Regions from separate parts of the Xenorhabdus sp. Sc-CR9 genome, predicted to be linked through region 4. Evidence: predicted binding sites of a transcription regulator. Region 4 holds the regulator's gene; each other region holds the start of a gene.
What was found. Region 4 encodes PurR, which represses purine synthesis genes. Its sites were predicted from a motif close to CANGCAAACGTTTGCNTG; they were not measured.
Positions count from the first base shown of each region.

Region 1 (4,162 bases), on a different contig from region 4:
AAGAGCCATAACACCGATATTCTCACCGTAAGTTGTGTTAGGTGTTGAACCAAAGAATCCCGAAAACATTGTTGAGAAGCCATTTGCAAACATTGAACGATGTAGACCGGGATCTTTCAGCAAATCCTTCTGCACAATATTGGCGGTAACCACCAAGTGACCCACATGTTCCGCAATTACCACCAGCGCCGCAGGTAAGATAGTCATGATGGCAAACCATTCAAAACGTGGTGTATAGAAAGTTGGCAGAGTAAACCACGGGGCTTCTTGTACTGGTGTAAAATCAACAATGCCCATAAAAAATGACAATGCATAACCGACCAGCACACCAATCAGAATCGGGATAATCGCCATAAAACCACGGAATACCACCGAACCCAAAATCGTCACAGCTAATGTCACCATGGAGATCGTCAGATTGGTCATATTAACAGCTGTATTTGCTGCGGGGCGTAAACCTGCCATATCGGCAGCAACGCCAGCCAACTCAAGACCAATTACTGCAACAATGGCACCCATCGCCGCAGGTGGGAATATCACGTTAATCCATCCCCTTCCTGCGACTTTGATAATCAGGGCAACCAGACAAAACAGAAAACCGCAGACAATAAATCCACCCAATGCTAATTCATATCCCAAAGGCAATAACAACAACACCGGAGAAATAAATGCAAAACTAGAACCCAAATAAGCGGGAATTTTCCCTTTGCAAATCACCAGATACAATAAGGTTCCAATACCGTTGAATAATAAAACCGTGGCGGGATTAACGTTAAATAAAATGGGAACCAAAACAGTTGCACCAAACATGGCGAATAGATGTTGTAAACTTAATGGAATAGTCTGCACTAAAGATGGCCTTTCATCTACTCCAATGGTCCGGCGGGTCATTATTAAAATCCTCTTAATTCCCTTTTATGTTTCAGACTTCATCTTTGTTGGCTGCTATCTGAAATTTATTGGGTATATATCATTTTACTGGAAACAAAAAAAAGCCGACTTTTCAGTCGGCTCAGAATATTATTTAGTGCCAAATAGTTTGTCGCCTGCATCTCCCAAACCAGGGACAATATATCCATGCTCATTAAGTCGTTCATCAATCGAAGCAGTATACAATTCGACATCTGGATGTGCTTTTTCCAGTGCAGCGATACCTTCTGGAGCCGCAACCAAAACCAACACCTTAATCACAGGACACTCTGCTTTCTTCAAAAGATCAATGGTGGCAATCATGGAACCGCCTGTCGCCAACATTGGATCGACAATCAATGCCATACGTTCACTAATATCAGAAACCAATTTTTGGAAGTAAGGTACAGGTTCCAGTGTCTCTTCATCACGATATACACCAACGACACTAATCCGTGCACTTGGAATATTTTCCAGTACACCGTCCATCATGCCCAATCCGGCACGCAGGATAGGTACTACCGTAATTTTCTTCCCTTTAATCTGGTCTATTTCTACCGGACCACACCATCCTTCAATGGTCACTTTTTCAATTTCTAAATCAGCAGTTGCTTCATATGTCAGAAGACTCCCCACTTCTGAGGCCAGTTCACGAAAGCGTTTGGTGCTTATATCATGATCTCGCATCAGACCAAGTTTATGTTTAACCAGTGGATGTCTAACCTCAACGATCTTCATGAGTTTCTCCTAATATAAGCCGGCAGACAAAAAATCGCGGGATTATACCTCCTTTTTAGTATCTAGCCACTACCAATCTATTCATTTTTATCAATCATAAATATTTTTCTGCGATTTTTATCTTACAGAAAACCCATATAAAGCTATCGCAAACGTTTGCTTAGACTGTTAGAATTATTTCCGTTCTGTTTTATTCATTCAAGTGCAACCGCCTGGGAGCTATGCAGTGACCAACAAAACCTCTCTTAGCTATAAAGATGCTGGTGTCGATATTGATGCTGGTAATACCTTAGTCAATCGTATCAAAAGTGTCGTAAAGCAGACCCGCCGCCCTGAAGTGATGGGGGGATTGGGTGGTTTCGGCGCGTTATGTGCCCTGCCTCAAAAATATCGTGAACCTGTGTTGGTTTCCGGTACAGATGGTGTTGGCACTAAACTGCGTCTGGCCATGGATCTGAAACGCCATGACACCATCGGGATTGATTTGGTTGCCATGTGTGTCAATGATCTGATTGTCCAAGGAGCTGAACCACTTTTCTTCCTTGATTACTATGCCACGGGCAAACTGGATGTTGATACTGCCGCCAGTGTCATCACGGGAATAGCGGAAGGCTGCAAACAAGCAGGTTGTGCGCTGGTCGGAGGTGAAACGGCGGAAATGCCGGGTATGTATCATGGTGAAGATTATGACGTTGCTGGCTTTTGTGTCGGTGTCGTTGAAAAATCAGAAATTATTGATGGCAGTCAGGTTCAAGCTGGTGATGCACTGATTGCGCTGGCATCCAGTGGGCCACACTCCAATGGTTATTCCCTGATCCGCAAAATTCTCGAAGTAAGCCAGACAACCCCTGAAACGACCGAACTTGAAGGAAAATCTCTCGCTGATCATCTGCTTGTTCCTACTCAAATTTATGTCAAATCCATTCTGGAATTAATTGAAAAAGTTGAAGTGCATGCCATTGTACATCTCACAGGTGGTGGTTTCTGGGAAAATATTCCTCGCGTTTTGCCAGACAATACGCAGGCAAGGATCAATTCTGCGAGCTGGGAGTGGCCAGCAGTCTTTACATGGTTGCAACAAGCTGGCAATGTTAGCACTCACGAAATGTATCGCACATTTAACTGTGGGGTAGGTATGATAATCGCTCTGCCTCAATCACAAGCGGAATCGGCCATTTCATATTTGAAAGCAGCGGGAGAAAATGCATGGCAGATTGGTACAATTGCCGAACTCAACGCTGATGAGCAACCTGTCGTTATCAATGAATAAGTTTTATGCCCGATAAATTCAAGTTGCAGTTTTACCAACTGCAACTTGAAACATGAAGGGTATGTCGGTAAATGAATTCCTTCAACGAAGATAATCCATGAAAAAAATTGTCGTTCTAATATCTGGCAATGGTAGCAATCTGCAATCTATCATTGATGCTTGTCAGCAAAACCGGATTAATGGGCATATTGCAGCAGTTTTCAGTAATAATGCGGATGCTTATGGGCTGCAACGTGCTGAACAGGCAAATATTCCCACCAACTTTCTCAATCCTAAAGCATACATAGATCGTACAAGCCATGATCTCGCCTTACTCAAGGCTATTGATCAATATCAACCAGATTTAGTGGTTCTGGCGGGTTATATGAGAATTCTATCCCCTGATTTCGTACAGCACTATCATGGTCGCTTGCTTAATATCCATCCATCCCTGTTACCAAAGTATCCCGGCCTGCACACCCATCAAAAAGCCATCGAAAATGGTGATAGGGAACATGGTACTTCCATTCATTTTGTTACTGAAGAGTTAGATGGTGGCCCTATTATTTTACAAGCCAAAGTGCCTATTTTTGAGGATGACATAGAGGAAGATATTGTCGAGCGAGTCCAAATCCAAGAACATAATTTCTATCCTTTGGTTATTCGCTGGTTTCTGGATGAGCGTTTGACGCTGAAAGGAAATACAGTCGTAATGGATGGATATGTTCTACCGCCGCAAGGTTACGCATCAGAATAATCCAGAGCTAACTTCTTTCCTCTTTTAAGTTGCGGTTTTACTGGCTGCAACTTGAAATCTGTCAGGCATAAAAACCGGATTAACCTCCTGTGTTAACGTATCTTGATAAGAAATTTAATTAATATATTGTGTTAAGGTAACATTGTATTAGGATTATACCTTGCTGTAAGTTGTCATCTCGGATTACTTTATTTTCTGTGATCAAATAATCTGATTAGCTATCTAAAAATATAAATCTAGCAATAATTATTTATACCCTATGGATTTCGAGATGCAGTTTTTATGTTTTGGGAACACATCCCCAGAAGCATAGCTAACTAGACCAGGCTGGCTGGAATGAGTAAACGTAGCCAACAAAACAGTCGTTTGAAATACCAAGGGTATATATTGATACCATCACTTAAAAATATTGAAGCTGAGGTACCCAATGTCCAATGGTTCAGAAAGTCCATCTGTTAACTTACGCCCTCTTGAACGGGAAGACCTCCGTTTTGTTCACCAAATTGATA
Region 1 is NZ_CAWQTY010000109.1:57,945-62,106, forward strand. Features, by position in the region: gene uraA (uracil permease) at 1-891, opposite strand, end outside; gene upp (uracil phosphoribosyltransferase) at 1,021-1,647, opposite strand; gene purM (phosphoribosylformylglycinamidine cyclo-ligase) at 1,874-2,917, shown strand; gene purN (phosphoribosylglycinamide formyltransferase) at 3,015-3,653, shown strand; gene speG (spermidine N1-acetyltransferase) at 4,081-4,162, shown strand, end outside.
Region 1: a site for PurR is predicted at 1,793-1,810, ahead of purM (phosphoribosylformylglycinamidine cyclo-ligase). Genes of this name have one in related genera too.

Region 2 (4,162 bases), on a different contig from region 4:
TACTCTTCCCTTGCCATTATCGGTTCTGTCTTTTTGATCTCCCTGTTCGTGCCAAAAGTGCGGCGCAATTATCGGCAGCCCCTGTTTTATCTCGCCATTATCCTGTGGCTCGCACTGGTTTTACCGAATCTCTGGTGGCTGGTGAATAACGACTTTGCCGCGTTCAAGTGGGTCGATTCCCAAATTAAGGCAGGATTCAATCTGCATACCACCCGTGCAATGCTTTCTGTGTTTTACCCGCTGATTATTGTCAGTGTGATTACTTATATGCTGGGTGGTCGGATTGGCTGGCCTAAGAAACAATCCAACAAGCTGGTCAATATCATTATCCTGCTGCCTCTCCTGATTATTTACGGCTGGTTCTCTTTCAATCAGGGCGGGCGCATGACTGAGTGGGTGCAGCCTTTTATGATCGTTGCGCCAGCTTTGTTGGTCGGGTCAATAACGGTATATCCTCATAAATCTCTGCAAGGCACATTACGGGGACTGACCGTGTTCGGCATATTGGTGTTGATTGGCTATTCCAGCGTAATGGTGGCAAATATCCGTGGAGCCGGTCAGAAATTTGTCGGGATAAAAGACTTTACCCGTCAGCTTGATCAGCGCTGGAGTGAACAGCATTCAACACCTTTGTATTACGTGGGTGGGGAATATTTACATGAATGGATGACGTTCTACAGCCACTATCGCCCGGAAACAATACAACTCTGGAAATTAAATGGTGGCCCGCCACCGAATATCTACAATCGCCATATCAAAGAAAAAAATATTGTGGAACATGGCGCATTACTGGTGGGAGAGCGGGGGAAAACCTGCGCGGAGGAAAATTTCGGGCATACACTCAAGGAATGGCCGGCATTAATAATCAGTCATAAGGAAGAGTTTTCTTTTCAGCCCCAGCCAAACTCTGAAGTAGAACCAGTTTGTATTAGTTTTGTGGCACCTGAAAATATTCAGTCACATTAACCAAAAAAAGCCTGACATGGAAATATACTGTCAGGCTTTTATCACCATTTTAAGGGTGCTCAGCGGGCATCCACAAACACCATTTTCAATACAAACAACAATGTCACCACGATCACACAGGAACCGATTTCACGCCATTTTCCGGTTCCCAGTTTCATAGCGCAGTAGGCGATAAAACCCAGTGCAATCCCTTCTGTGATGGAAAAACTAAATGGCATCATGACTGCGGTAATAAATGCGGGAACAGATTCAGTCAGATCGTCCCATTTCACCCGTGTCAGGCTGGATGTCATCAAAACACCGACATAAACCAGCGCTCCTGCTGTGGCGTAAGCAGGAACCATACTCGCCAGCGGAGAGATAAATATCACCAACAGGAACAAGATACCCACCACAATCGCCATCAATCCAGTACGACCGCCTACAGAAACACCGGAAGAGCTTTCAACATAGGCAGTAACGGAAGAAGTCCCGACGTAAGAGCCTGCTACCGAGCTGATACTATCCACATATAATGCTTGTTTCATGCGCGGAAATTTACCATTGCTGTCAGCAAGCCCTGCTTTATCTGTCACACCAATCAAGGTGCCGGAAGAGTCAAACAAGTTCACCAGCATGAATGAGAAGATAACGCCTGCCAAAGTGATATCCAGCGCACCTTTCACATCAACGTTACCCACCACACTCATCACACTGGGCGGCAGATCAAAAATACCGTGATACTCCACATATCCCATCATGAAGCCGATAGCGGTCGTCACGATGATGGAGATCAACACTGCCGCATGAAAATTGCGTGCCGCTAAAATGGCAATGATAAAAAAGCCCAATATGCCCAACAGAACATTATGGGAAGCAAAATTGCCAATTGAGACGATCGTGTCGGGATTTGGCACGATAATACCGGCATTTTTCAGCCCCATCATGGCAATAAACAGGCCGATACCGCTGGTAATTCCCACCCGCAGGCTTAATGGAATATTGGCTATCATCCAATAGCGGATTTTAAAGACAGTTAAGATCAATAATCCCACTGCCCCCCAAAAAATAGCTCCCATCGCGACTTGCCATGAAATACCCATTGCACCAACGACGACAAAAGCGAAAAACGCATTCAGTCCCATCGCAGGAGCAACGGCTACAGGCAAGTTTGCCATTAATCCCATCATGATACTGCCTGCCGCAGCAATTAAGCAGGTAGTGACAAACACAGCCTTAATATCCATTCCTGCCACCGCCAATATCTGCGGGTTAACAAAGACAATATAAACCATGGTCAGAAAAGTTGTCAGCCCCGCAATTATTTCGGTACGAACTGTCGTTCCATGTTCCTCTAATTTAAACATGCGCTGAAGCAAGCCCTGACGGTTTGCAGAACCAGAAGTTATTGTGCTCATGTAATGTTGTTTCCCAAAAAAAGAATTTTTCGATTTATCCTACAGGAAACCCATACAAATCGTTACTCTGAAAATGTAAAAAAAGAAAACGTTTGCGTTGATGACAATCAATGAGTTAAATAACACCATGATTCTTTAGGAAATTCATTCTATGGCGATATTTTATTCGTTATTCTGTCTGATTATCTTATGCCAAGCTAAGAAAGAGTGTAATTCTCTGAGGTAGCGGCTGTAATATTCCGTATTTAAGATAAAGAATATCAGTAGGAAATCGAAAGCAATAATGCCCAAAGAGATATTGCTGTAATTCAACACACCAGCAACAAATTTTAATCCCACCAATAGAGCAAAAATAACGATAAAAAGATAACGGGCTAAAGCTAGCATCTTAAATCCTGATGTTACTCCCCGATATGTCAGCAAGATGGGTAAAGGAGCAAAAACAATGGCAACTGCGACGGCAGAAAATAAGATGGGCAGATCTTCCCTGTTATCAAAATAAGAAAACAACATAAATGTCGCCATCACATACACTTTTAACAATAAAATCGTCACCAATGATGTCATCAACACCGCTTTTTTCGGAACACTAAATTCCAACAGATGTTGATATTTATTTAATCTTCTTTCTGACAGTAAAGCAGGATCATTACTTTCCACTCTCTGATTAAGTTCACTACTTTCCTTTAACGTCTTATTGAGATTTATATTGAGTATACAATATCGCCAAAACCTCTTGAACACATTGGCATTAGGGGAATTAATATGACTTTCATCGGTATCATCTTCAGTTATTTTATCTACGCTTTTTCTCAGCAGATGGTTCGTTGTTTTAAACCACAATATTTCTGTCATGGCTTGAGAAAAAGCAGCACTGTTAATGATCACCCGATTCGAGAAGAAATTAAAAAAAACGATAATCAATAAATACCATTCGTGGTGCATATAATAGACAAAGTAATCAAGCAAAAGAATGCTCAAGGCAAATACAATACTCAATGTATTCATAGCGTTGAGGGTTTTTAAAGCGGAGATATTACCTCTATAAGCATAAAGTGCCAGCAAAGAAACCACCGAAATAATAAACATATTGGCAGAGCGAATAAATCCTGCTTGATCAGAAGAAAAATAAAAATCATAAAGAACAATCACTAATATTATATAAGAAACAAATGTCAGTATAGGAAACAAAGCCAATAATATACTCTCTTCTGAAGATCTATTTATAGATGCTTTTTCTTTAAGTCTAATGAAATCATCCGCTTGGGTAAGTGAACAATCATCACTTTTTATTCTTTTCTCTATATTTTTATACAGATTAAAAATATGCTTGAATTGGTTGTTAGTTAATATTTCTATTATATTCATATTAGCATTCCTGTTTGACCCTATTTTTCCACCGATTGATTTTCTCTTTTTTGATCCCTTATTTTTTTACGTTTTGCCAATTTCAACGCTCTTGAATATTCTCTTAATTGTTTTTTATTAAGCCCTTGTATTTTATTCATCTCTTTTCTATCAATAATAATTGCTATTCTATAGCGCATGTTAGCTAATATAAAATCAGTATAATAACGACTGTTCAATGTTATTTTTATCACAAAACAACATACTGCTATAAAGATAAAATAAATAGAGGAAACGTTAGATGTCTTATTAGAGAATATAATAAACAAACTAGAAAAAAATACAATATAATTTAAATAATTACGTATAACCGAACCATAATAATAACCTTTTAAAGTAAATCCGACATGTAAAAATGAAACACAAGCAGCAATAACTAAAGTTAACATGAA
Region 2 is NZ_CAWQTY010000222.1:72,979-77,140, reverse strand. Features, by position in the region: gene AACQ81_RS17915 (ArnT family glycosyltransferase) at 1-966, shown strand, start outside; gene AACQ81_RS17910 (NCS2 family permease) at 1,026-2,363, opposite strand; gene AACQ81_RS17905 (hypothetical protein) at 2,526-3,731, opposite strand; gene AACQ81_RS17900 (hypothetical protein) at 3,752-4,162, opposite strand, start outside.
Region 2: a site for PurR is predicted at 2,445-2,462, ahead of AACQ81_RS17910 (NCS2 family permease). Genes of this name have one in related genera too.

Region 3 (4,162 bases), on a different contig from region 4:
TGATTTTGGAGGTTGGTCTGGGTGGGCGCCTGGATGCGACCAACATTGTAGATGCAGATATTGCCGCAATCACCAGCATTGCACTGGATCATACAGATTGGCTTGGTGCTGATCGTGAGCACATAGGTCGTGAAAAAGCAGGTATTTTCCGCCGTGGACGATTTGCGGTAGTGGGCGAGCCAGATATGCCACATTCGATTGCTGAAGTCGCTGATGAATTGGGCGCGAAGCTCTTTCGTCGTGGCGTTGACTGGCAATTCTCGCAGGAGATAAATAGCTGGAACTGGTTAACCAATGATCAGCAATTCAATGAGCTACCTTTACCTAATTTACCGTTGGCAAATGCCTCGACAGCAATGGGGGTAATTCATTGCTTGTTACAGGAAGACGATAAAGTCAGCCGAGCCATTGATGAGAAAGCAATCCACGCAGGATTGAAAAACGCTCAGTTACCCGGACGTTTCCAAATTATCAGAGAAAATCCACTGGTTATTCTGGATGTCGCACATAATCCCCATGCCGCGGGGTATTTAGTACAGAAACTGGCAGAGTTGCCCCGTTCGTCAAACCGTAAAATTCGTGGTGTGGTTGGTATGCTGTCAGACAAAGATATTGCCGGTACACTGGCTTGCCTTTCTCAACAAATTGACGAGTGGTACTGCGCATCACTGTATGAATTGCGGGGGGCAGAAGCTGAGGTATTAGCCGGGCACCTTGCACACCCACGGACATTTGCAGAAGTGGGGAAAGCATGGCAGCAGGCAATGGAAGATGCATCAGAGCAAGATGTCATTGTCGTCTGTGGTTCTTTCCATACCGTTGCTCATGTTATGGAGGCTCTGGAGGAGGAAAAGGGACGTGGCAAGTAAATTTCAAAATCGCTTGGTTGGAGCAGTCGTTCTGGTAGCATTGGGCGTGATTGTATTGCCCATGATATTTGATGGTGATAAGAAATATAACGAAGACCAGTTTGCTTCTATCCCATTGGTGCCGAAACTCGGAGACGAAGAGAATATTGATTCGATTCCACCGCTGCCACAGAATATGCCGTCCACACCACCGGAGGGCGCAGCGGAAGCAATGCAAATACAAGAACAGCAGCAACAGTTAGATGCAGAAATACTTTCTGACTCTTTATCTTCAGAGACAGCGCCGATGACACCGCCTCCTGTGGCTATCCCGCAAGAGCGTAAAGGGACGGTGAACGCTGAGCCACCGGTTCAGCAGAAAGTAGAAACCAAACCACAGCCTAAACCTGAACCGCGTCCTGAAAACAAACCAGAAATTAAGCCGAAGCCAGTAGAGAAGGCCCCGCTGGCAATGGCCTATGTTGTTCAGCTTGGCGCATTGAAAAATGCGGACAAAGTGAACGAAATAGTGGCAAGGCTACGTCTTTCGGGGCATCAGATATACACAATTCCTTCTTCTCCAGTTCAGGGGCAGCTGACACGGATTTATGTAGGTCCCAATGTGTCAAGGCAGAAACTTGAATCTATTTTGTCCGAATTAAAGGAGTTAACGGGATTACAGGGGCAAATAAAGAATTACCAGCCATAATCGGATTGGAATGCCACGGGGAGCGAAAAGCTTCCCGTAAAGATACAATAAATTATTTTTAATAGATTGATAAATCTACTACGCAAACGTTTTCGTTTTCTGTTAGAATGCGCCCGACTTGAATGCCGGGAGCCTATTTTAGGTTAAAATATGGTCTGGATTGATTATACAATTATTGCCATCATTGGTTTTTCGGCACTGGTTAGCCTGATCCGTGGTTTTGTTCGCGAAGCGCTTTCCTTAGTAACCTGGGGATGTGCTTTCTTTGTTGCAAGCCACTTCTATACTTACTTGGCGGAATATTTCACCCGCCTTGAAGACGATCTGGTGCGTAATGGAGTAGCGATTGCTATTTTGTTTATTGCAACGCTGATTGTCGGCGCGGTAGTAAACTATGTAATTGGTTCACTTGTACAGCGAACTGGCCTGTCAGGTACTGATCGGGTTCTTGGGATCTGTTTTGGGGCATTGCGAGGTGTATTGATTGTGTCTGCCATTTTGTTTGTTGCAGATTCTTTCACGCCACTTCCTAATAGTCAGGATTGGCAACAATCACAGCTAATCCCACAGTTCAGTCAAATTATCAGGTGGTTTTTTGACTACCTGCAAAACGCGTCGAGTTTCCTGCCGGAGAGATAACGCCTCTCCGCTTGGCTGATGAGGAAAGACTACATGTGCGGTATTGTCGGTATCGTCGGTTTTACACCGGCCAACCAGTCGATTTATGATGCATTGACGGTGCTTCAGCACCGTGGGCAAGATGCGGCAGGCATTGCGACTATTGATAGTAACAATGAATTCCGTTTACGCAAGGCCAATGGTTTGGTCAAAGATGTGTTTGAAACACGGCATATGTTGCGTTTACAGGGAACAATCGGGATCGGTCATGTCCGTTATCCAACAGCGGGCAGTTCGAGTGCATCAGAAGCGCAACCTTTTTATGTTAACTCTCCTTTTGGTATCACGCTGGCACATAACGGTAATCTGACAAACGCACATGAATTGAAAAAAATGCTGTTTGAAAATGCCCGCCGTCATGTCAATACCACCTCAGATTCTGAAATCCTGTTGAATATCTTTGCTAACGAATTAAGTCAGTTCCCGCATTTTCCGATAGGGCCTGACGATATTTTCGCGGCAGTAGCGGAAATGCACAGAAAGATCCGTGGTGCATATGCTTGCGTTGCCATGATTATCGGGCATGGATTGGTCGCTTTTCGTGATCCGCATGGCATCCGGCCTCTGGTATTGGGGAAACGTACACTGAAAGATGGTCGCAATGAATATATGGTGGCATCGGAAAGTGTGGCATTAGATACATTAGGCTTCGAATTTCTGCGTGACGTAGCTTCAGGTGAAGCAATTTATATCACTGAGAATGGGCAGTTATTTACCCGCCAGTGTGCGGAAAATCCTTCCTTAACGCCTTGTATTTTCGAGTTTGTCTACTTTGCCCGTCCTGATTCCTTTATTGACAAGGTTTCGGTATATAACGCACGGTTGCGCATGGGTAAGAAACTGGGTGAAAAAATTGCCCGTGAATGGGAAGACTTGCATATTGACGTTGTTATCCCCGTGCCGGAAACATCGTGTGACGTTGCGCTGGAAATCGCTCATATTCTGGATAAACCTTACCGTCAGGGATTTGTCAAAAATCGTTACGTAGGACGCACTTTTATCATGCCCGGTCAGCAGGAGAGACGTAAATCCGTTCGTCGGAAGCTGAATGCCAATCGTGCCGAATTCCGTGGTAAAAATATCTTGTTGGTAGATGATTCCATCGTGCGCGGGACAACCTCAGAGCAGATTGTAGAACTGGCTCGTGAAGCCGGTGCCAAGAAAGTTTACTTTGCCTCGGCAGCTCCGGAAGTTCGTTTCCCTAATGTCTATGGCATTGATATGCCGAATGCCAATGAACTGATTGCTCACGGTCGGGAAGTGGATGAAATTCGCCAGCTCATTGGTGCTGATGCATTGATATATCAAGACCTACAAGATCTTATTCAAGCGGTACGGGAAGAAAACCCGGATATCGAAAAATTCGAATGCTCTGTATTTGATGGTATCTATGTAACGAAAGACATTGACCAGATTTACTTGGATTATCTGGAAACATTGCGAAAAGATGATGCCACTAAAGTCCTCGGACAGAACGAAATTGAGGATCTGGAAATATATAATGAAGGATAATATCGTTATTATCACTCAGTTATACCCAGAACTTCAGAGGAAAAAATGAAAAAATTGATTGTCGGGCTGACCGGAGCAAGTGGTGCGATTTATGGTGTCAGGCTACTGCAAGTTTTGCAGCCAGTAGAAGGCATTGAAACGCATTTGGTGATCAGCCAATCGGCTCGGCAGACATTGGCATTGGAGACAGACTATACCTTACGGGATGTACAGGCTTTGGCCGATTCAGTACATGATAACCGGGACATAGCCGCATCCATTTCCTCAGGATCATTTAAAACATTGGGCATGGTTATCTTGCCTTGTTCCATCAAAACTCTATCGGGCATTGTGCATAGTTATACCGATGGCTTAATTACCCGTGCTGCTGATGTTGTCTTGAAAGAAGGCCGCAAATTGGTATTGGGGGTGAGGG
Region 3 is NZ_CAWQTY010000204.1:6,455-10,616, forward strand. Features, by position in the region: gene folC (bifunctional tetrahydrofolate synthase/dihydrofolate synthase) at 1-869, shown strand, start outside; gene dedD (cell division protein DedD) at 859-1,557, shown strand; gene cvpA (colicin V production protein) at 1,708-2,196, shown strand; gene purF (amidophosphoribosyltransferase) at 2,230-3,747, shown strand; gene AACQ81_RS15735 (UbiX family flavin prenyltransferase) at 3,793-4,162, shown strand, end outside.
Region 3: a site for PurR is predicted at 1,637-1,654, ahead of cvpA (colicin V production protein). Genes of this name have one in related genera too.

Region 4 (4,162 bases):
AAGAAGCATAAATCAATACATTCCCACTAAAAACAGGGGAGCTTAGTAATTTAAAGAAAGAAATCGTTGTTTTGCCGTCGGTATTAGTTTCGGTATTACCATATTTATTGGTTAATAAAAATGTTGGAGCCAGCAGCAAGAGCGTTACTGCCAATAATACAAGGAAAATAATTCTCCAGCCATCATGCGTCAATAACCATGCCCCCAATAAAGGTGCAAGGGCAGGGGAAAGCGCAACTAAAGGCATGATCATGGCAAAAACGCGTTTGGCTTGTTCTGTATCATATCTGTCAACGACCAGAGCCTGCCAGGAAACCGCCGCAGAACAGACCCCTACCGCTTGAATAAATCTCAGTACAAGCAATTGCGTGGAATCAGTTATCCAGAGCATACCTAAACAGCTAATGGAAAATAGAGATAATCCGATAATAAGAACAGGCTTTCTTCCTAAACGGTCAGACAATTGCCCCCATAACAGCTGGGCAAAGGCAAAGCCAGCGAGAAAAATACTGAGACTCGCACTGATAGAATTTGCTGAAGTACCTAGTTCTGCTTTCATTGTGTCAAAAGCAGGCAGATACATGTCGATAGCCAAGTAACCGAGCATACTCAGCCCGGAGAGATAGAACATGAATAGAATTGAATTTTTATTTGTTTCCATGGTGTTAATAATTTGATTTGTAGTTGATAAGAGAATACCCGACTTATTCTATATGGCATGATTTTTACTTGTGAAACGGTAATATTTGCACCATGCTGTGAAAAAAATTGAAAGGAAGATATATGTGGTCTGAATACTCTCTGGAAGTTGTTGATACTGTTGCCAGAACAGGAAGTTTCAGTGCGGCTGCATCTGAGCTTCATCGAGTACCTTCTGCTATAAGCTATACAGTAAAACAACTTGAAGAATGGTTGGCTGTGTCTTTATTTGAGCGCCGTCACCGTGATGTTGATTTGACTGAAGCAGGCGCTATTTTTGTCAAGGAAGCCCGCTCTGTTATCAAAAAAATGAATCACACCCGACATCAGTGCCAACAAGTGGCTAATGGTTGGCGGGGACAGTTAAGTATCGCCGTTGATCAAGTTGTAAAACCTGAGAGAACTCACCAATTAATTTTGGATTTTTACCGACATTTTCCTGATATTGAGCTATTCATCTACCCTGAAGTCTTTAATGGTGTATGGGATGCACTAGTCGATGAGCGGGTGGATGTCGCTATTGGCGCGACACGGGCGTCTCCTGTTGGTGAACGGTATAGTTTTAAGGATATGGGATTCATGCCTTGGGTATGCGTAGCCAGCCCTGAGCATGAGTTGTCAGGTATATCAGGAAAATTAAATGATGACCAAATGCGACCTTATCCTAGCCTATGTTTAGAAGATACTTCACGTAGCTTACCCAAACGTGATACGTGGGCTTTAGATAATCAGCGACGGTTGGTGGTTCCAGATTGGAATGTTGGACTAAATTGCCTGATGGATGGACTATGTATGGGAATGGTGCCCAAGCATCATGCATTACCGTTGATCCGCAAGAAAAAACTGATAGCGCTCGAACTCGAACAACCATTACCTGATAGTCCATGCTGCTTAGCATGGTCGCAAAAAAGCCATTCACCAGCATTAAGTTGGTTGTTTGATTATCTTGGCGATAGTGAAACACTTAATGCTGAATGGTTGCAAGAAAACTAACTATCAACGACGATAGTCGATGAAAGGTCCATCCGCGACAGAACGTCTTTCAACGAGGCGTGGATGGACTTCAATCGTTTGTGCCTCTTCACGCTTGTTGACTATCCTATCCAATAACGTTGAAAAGGCCATTTGTCCCAGACGTTCTTTAGGTTGGTGAATCGTGGTCAATGCGGGAGTAAAATAACGGGCATTACGGATATTGTCATAACCGATGATAGAAATATCTTGTGGAACGCGTAGCCCCAGCTCATCAGCGGCACAGATTGCCCCCATTGCCATAACATCCCCACCGCAAAAAACAGCCGTTGGGCGATGTTTTTGATTCAGAATCTTACACATGGCCTGATAGCCGGATTCAGGCTCAAAGTCGCCTTGCACAATCCACTCATCCCGAATAGCGACATTGGCTTCTTTGAGTGCCTTGAGAAATCCTTGGTGACGTCCGCCGCCAGTATTTCTTGCCAGAGAGCCGGGAATAGACGCAATATCCCTGTGACCACGTTCAATCAAATAACGGCCTGCCAAGTAACCACCATGAAAAGCGTTATCAATGATTGCATCGGTAAAATCTCCCCGAGATTCGCCCCAATCCATGACGACCATGGGAATATTACGGTAATCTTCTAGCATGCCCAAAAGCTGCTCAGGGTATTCGGAGCACATTACCAGCAGGCCATCTACACGTTTTTGTGCCAACATGGCGAGGTAAGCTTTCTGCTTATCAATATTGTTATGAGAGTTGCATAAAATCAGGGTATAGCCTTTTCTATAGCAACTATTTTCAACAGATTCTATGATTTCAGCAAAATATGGAGCTTCACTCGACGTTGCCAACAATCCGATAGATTTTGTGTGGTTAACTTTCAAGCTACGGGCAACGGCGCTGGGGGAATAATTTAGTTCTTTAATAGCAGCCCAAACGGTAGCCTTTGTATCTTCGGCGACGAAACGGGTTTTATTGATAACATGGGATACGGTAGTGGTCGAAACACCAGCGCGTTTGGCCACATCTTTAATCGTTGCCATGATAAAAAGGACTCCTGACCTTATGGTCTAAATTTATATACCTTATCTTTCAAGCTGCTGCTTTGGTTGATAGCATCTATTTACCGATATGCTTCAACTTGAAATCTATTGGATATGGATATTTGTTAAGCGTTTGCCAACATATTTATATATAGAGTGATGGCTGGCAATAATTTAGCGATGAACCTTGAATTTTGTCTGATCTAACTCAAAAGTGAAAGTAATAATCAATGCTATAAAGAGTATAGATTCAAGATTGTTGTATGTTTTTTCAGATAATACGGTAACTGATTATACAAAATTTATGGTGTTGGGTAGTTTTACTTTGTACATTGAGGAAGTTCTATGGGTACAGATCTGAAGTTGGGATTAATGGTTGCCGGCAGTGCATTAATCATGATTGTTTTTTGGGGAAGCCTTTGTATTATCTAATCAGGATCAAGAAAAAGAATTGACGTGTAACACCTCTTGCTTGAAGGGCCGGTTTTCCGGTATTCATTATTCAGTGAATGGAAGAAAGCCCGCCCTTGTTATTATAATTTGGTATGAAAATTGAGCTTATTAAGCCAAGTTTTCCTCAACAAATTTCCAGTTGACCAAAGACCAGAAATGTTCCAAATATTGAGGGCGTGCATTACGGTAATCGGTGTAATACGCGTGTTCCCAAACATCAACAGTCAGAACTGGTTTATCTTCGCCGGTCAGTGGAGTGGCTGCATTAGAAGTGTTAACGATAGCCAGGCTTCCGTCAGTTTTCTTAACTAACCATGTCCAACCTGAACCAAAGTTTTTCAGGGCAGCATCAGTAAACTGCTGTTTAAATTCAGCAAAAGAACCGAAGGCATGATTAATGGTATCTGCTATTTTTCCAGTTGGTTCGCCACCACCATTTGGTGACAGGCTATGCCAGTAGAAAGTATGGTTCCAGACTTGCGCTGCATTATTGAAGATACCACCTTCAGATGTTTTGATGATTTCTTCCAGAGATTTCCCAGAAAATTCGGTATCTTTAACCAAGTTATTCAGGTTTACAACGTAAGCGTTGTGGTGTTTACCATAATGGTATTCTAGGGTTTCTGCGGAAATGTGCGGTTCCAGGGCATTTTTGGCATAAGGTAATGCTGGTAATTCAAAAGACATTGCATGCTCCTTTTTAATATCGGGTTTTTGGCTCAACAAACCATGACTTAAAAGACACTAATCATGGCCAGAGCAAATTTAAGCTTATTATCATGTTGCTATTTTGGTAATTATCTTAACAATTTTTCTGCTAAAGAACAGAGTAAAAGATGCTGCTTAGCAGCGATCTGGTGTATAATTGAGCTGTTATAGGGGCTGAATACACCCAGTGAGGGGAAAATATCGAACGCTCACTTGTTTCATATCATGGCAAGAATTTAACGTAAAAAGTTCGCGGTAGAAAAATCAGAGCAGAAAGTGG
Region 4 is NZ_CAWQTY010000119.1:46,023-50,184, forward strand. Features, by position in the region: gene punC (purine nucleoside transporter PunC) at 1-661, opposite strand, end outside; gene punR (DNA-binding transcriptional activator PunR) at 784-1,692, shown strand; gene purR (HTH-type transcriptional repressor PurR) at 1,696-2,721, opposite strand; gene sodB (superoxide dismutase [Fe]) at 3,283-3,861, opposite strand.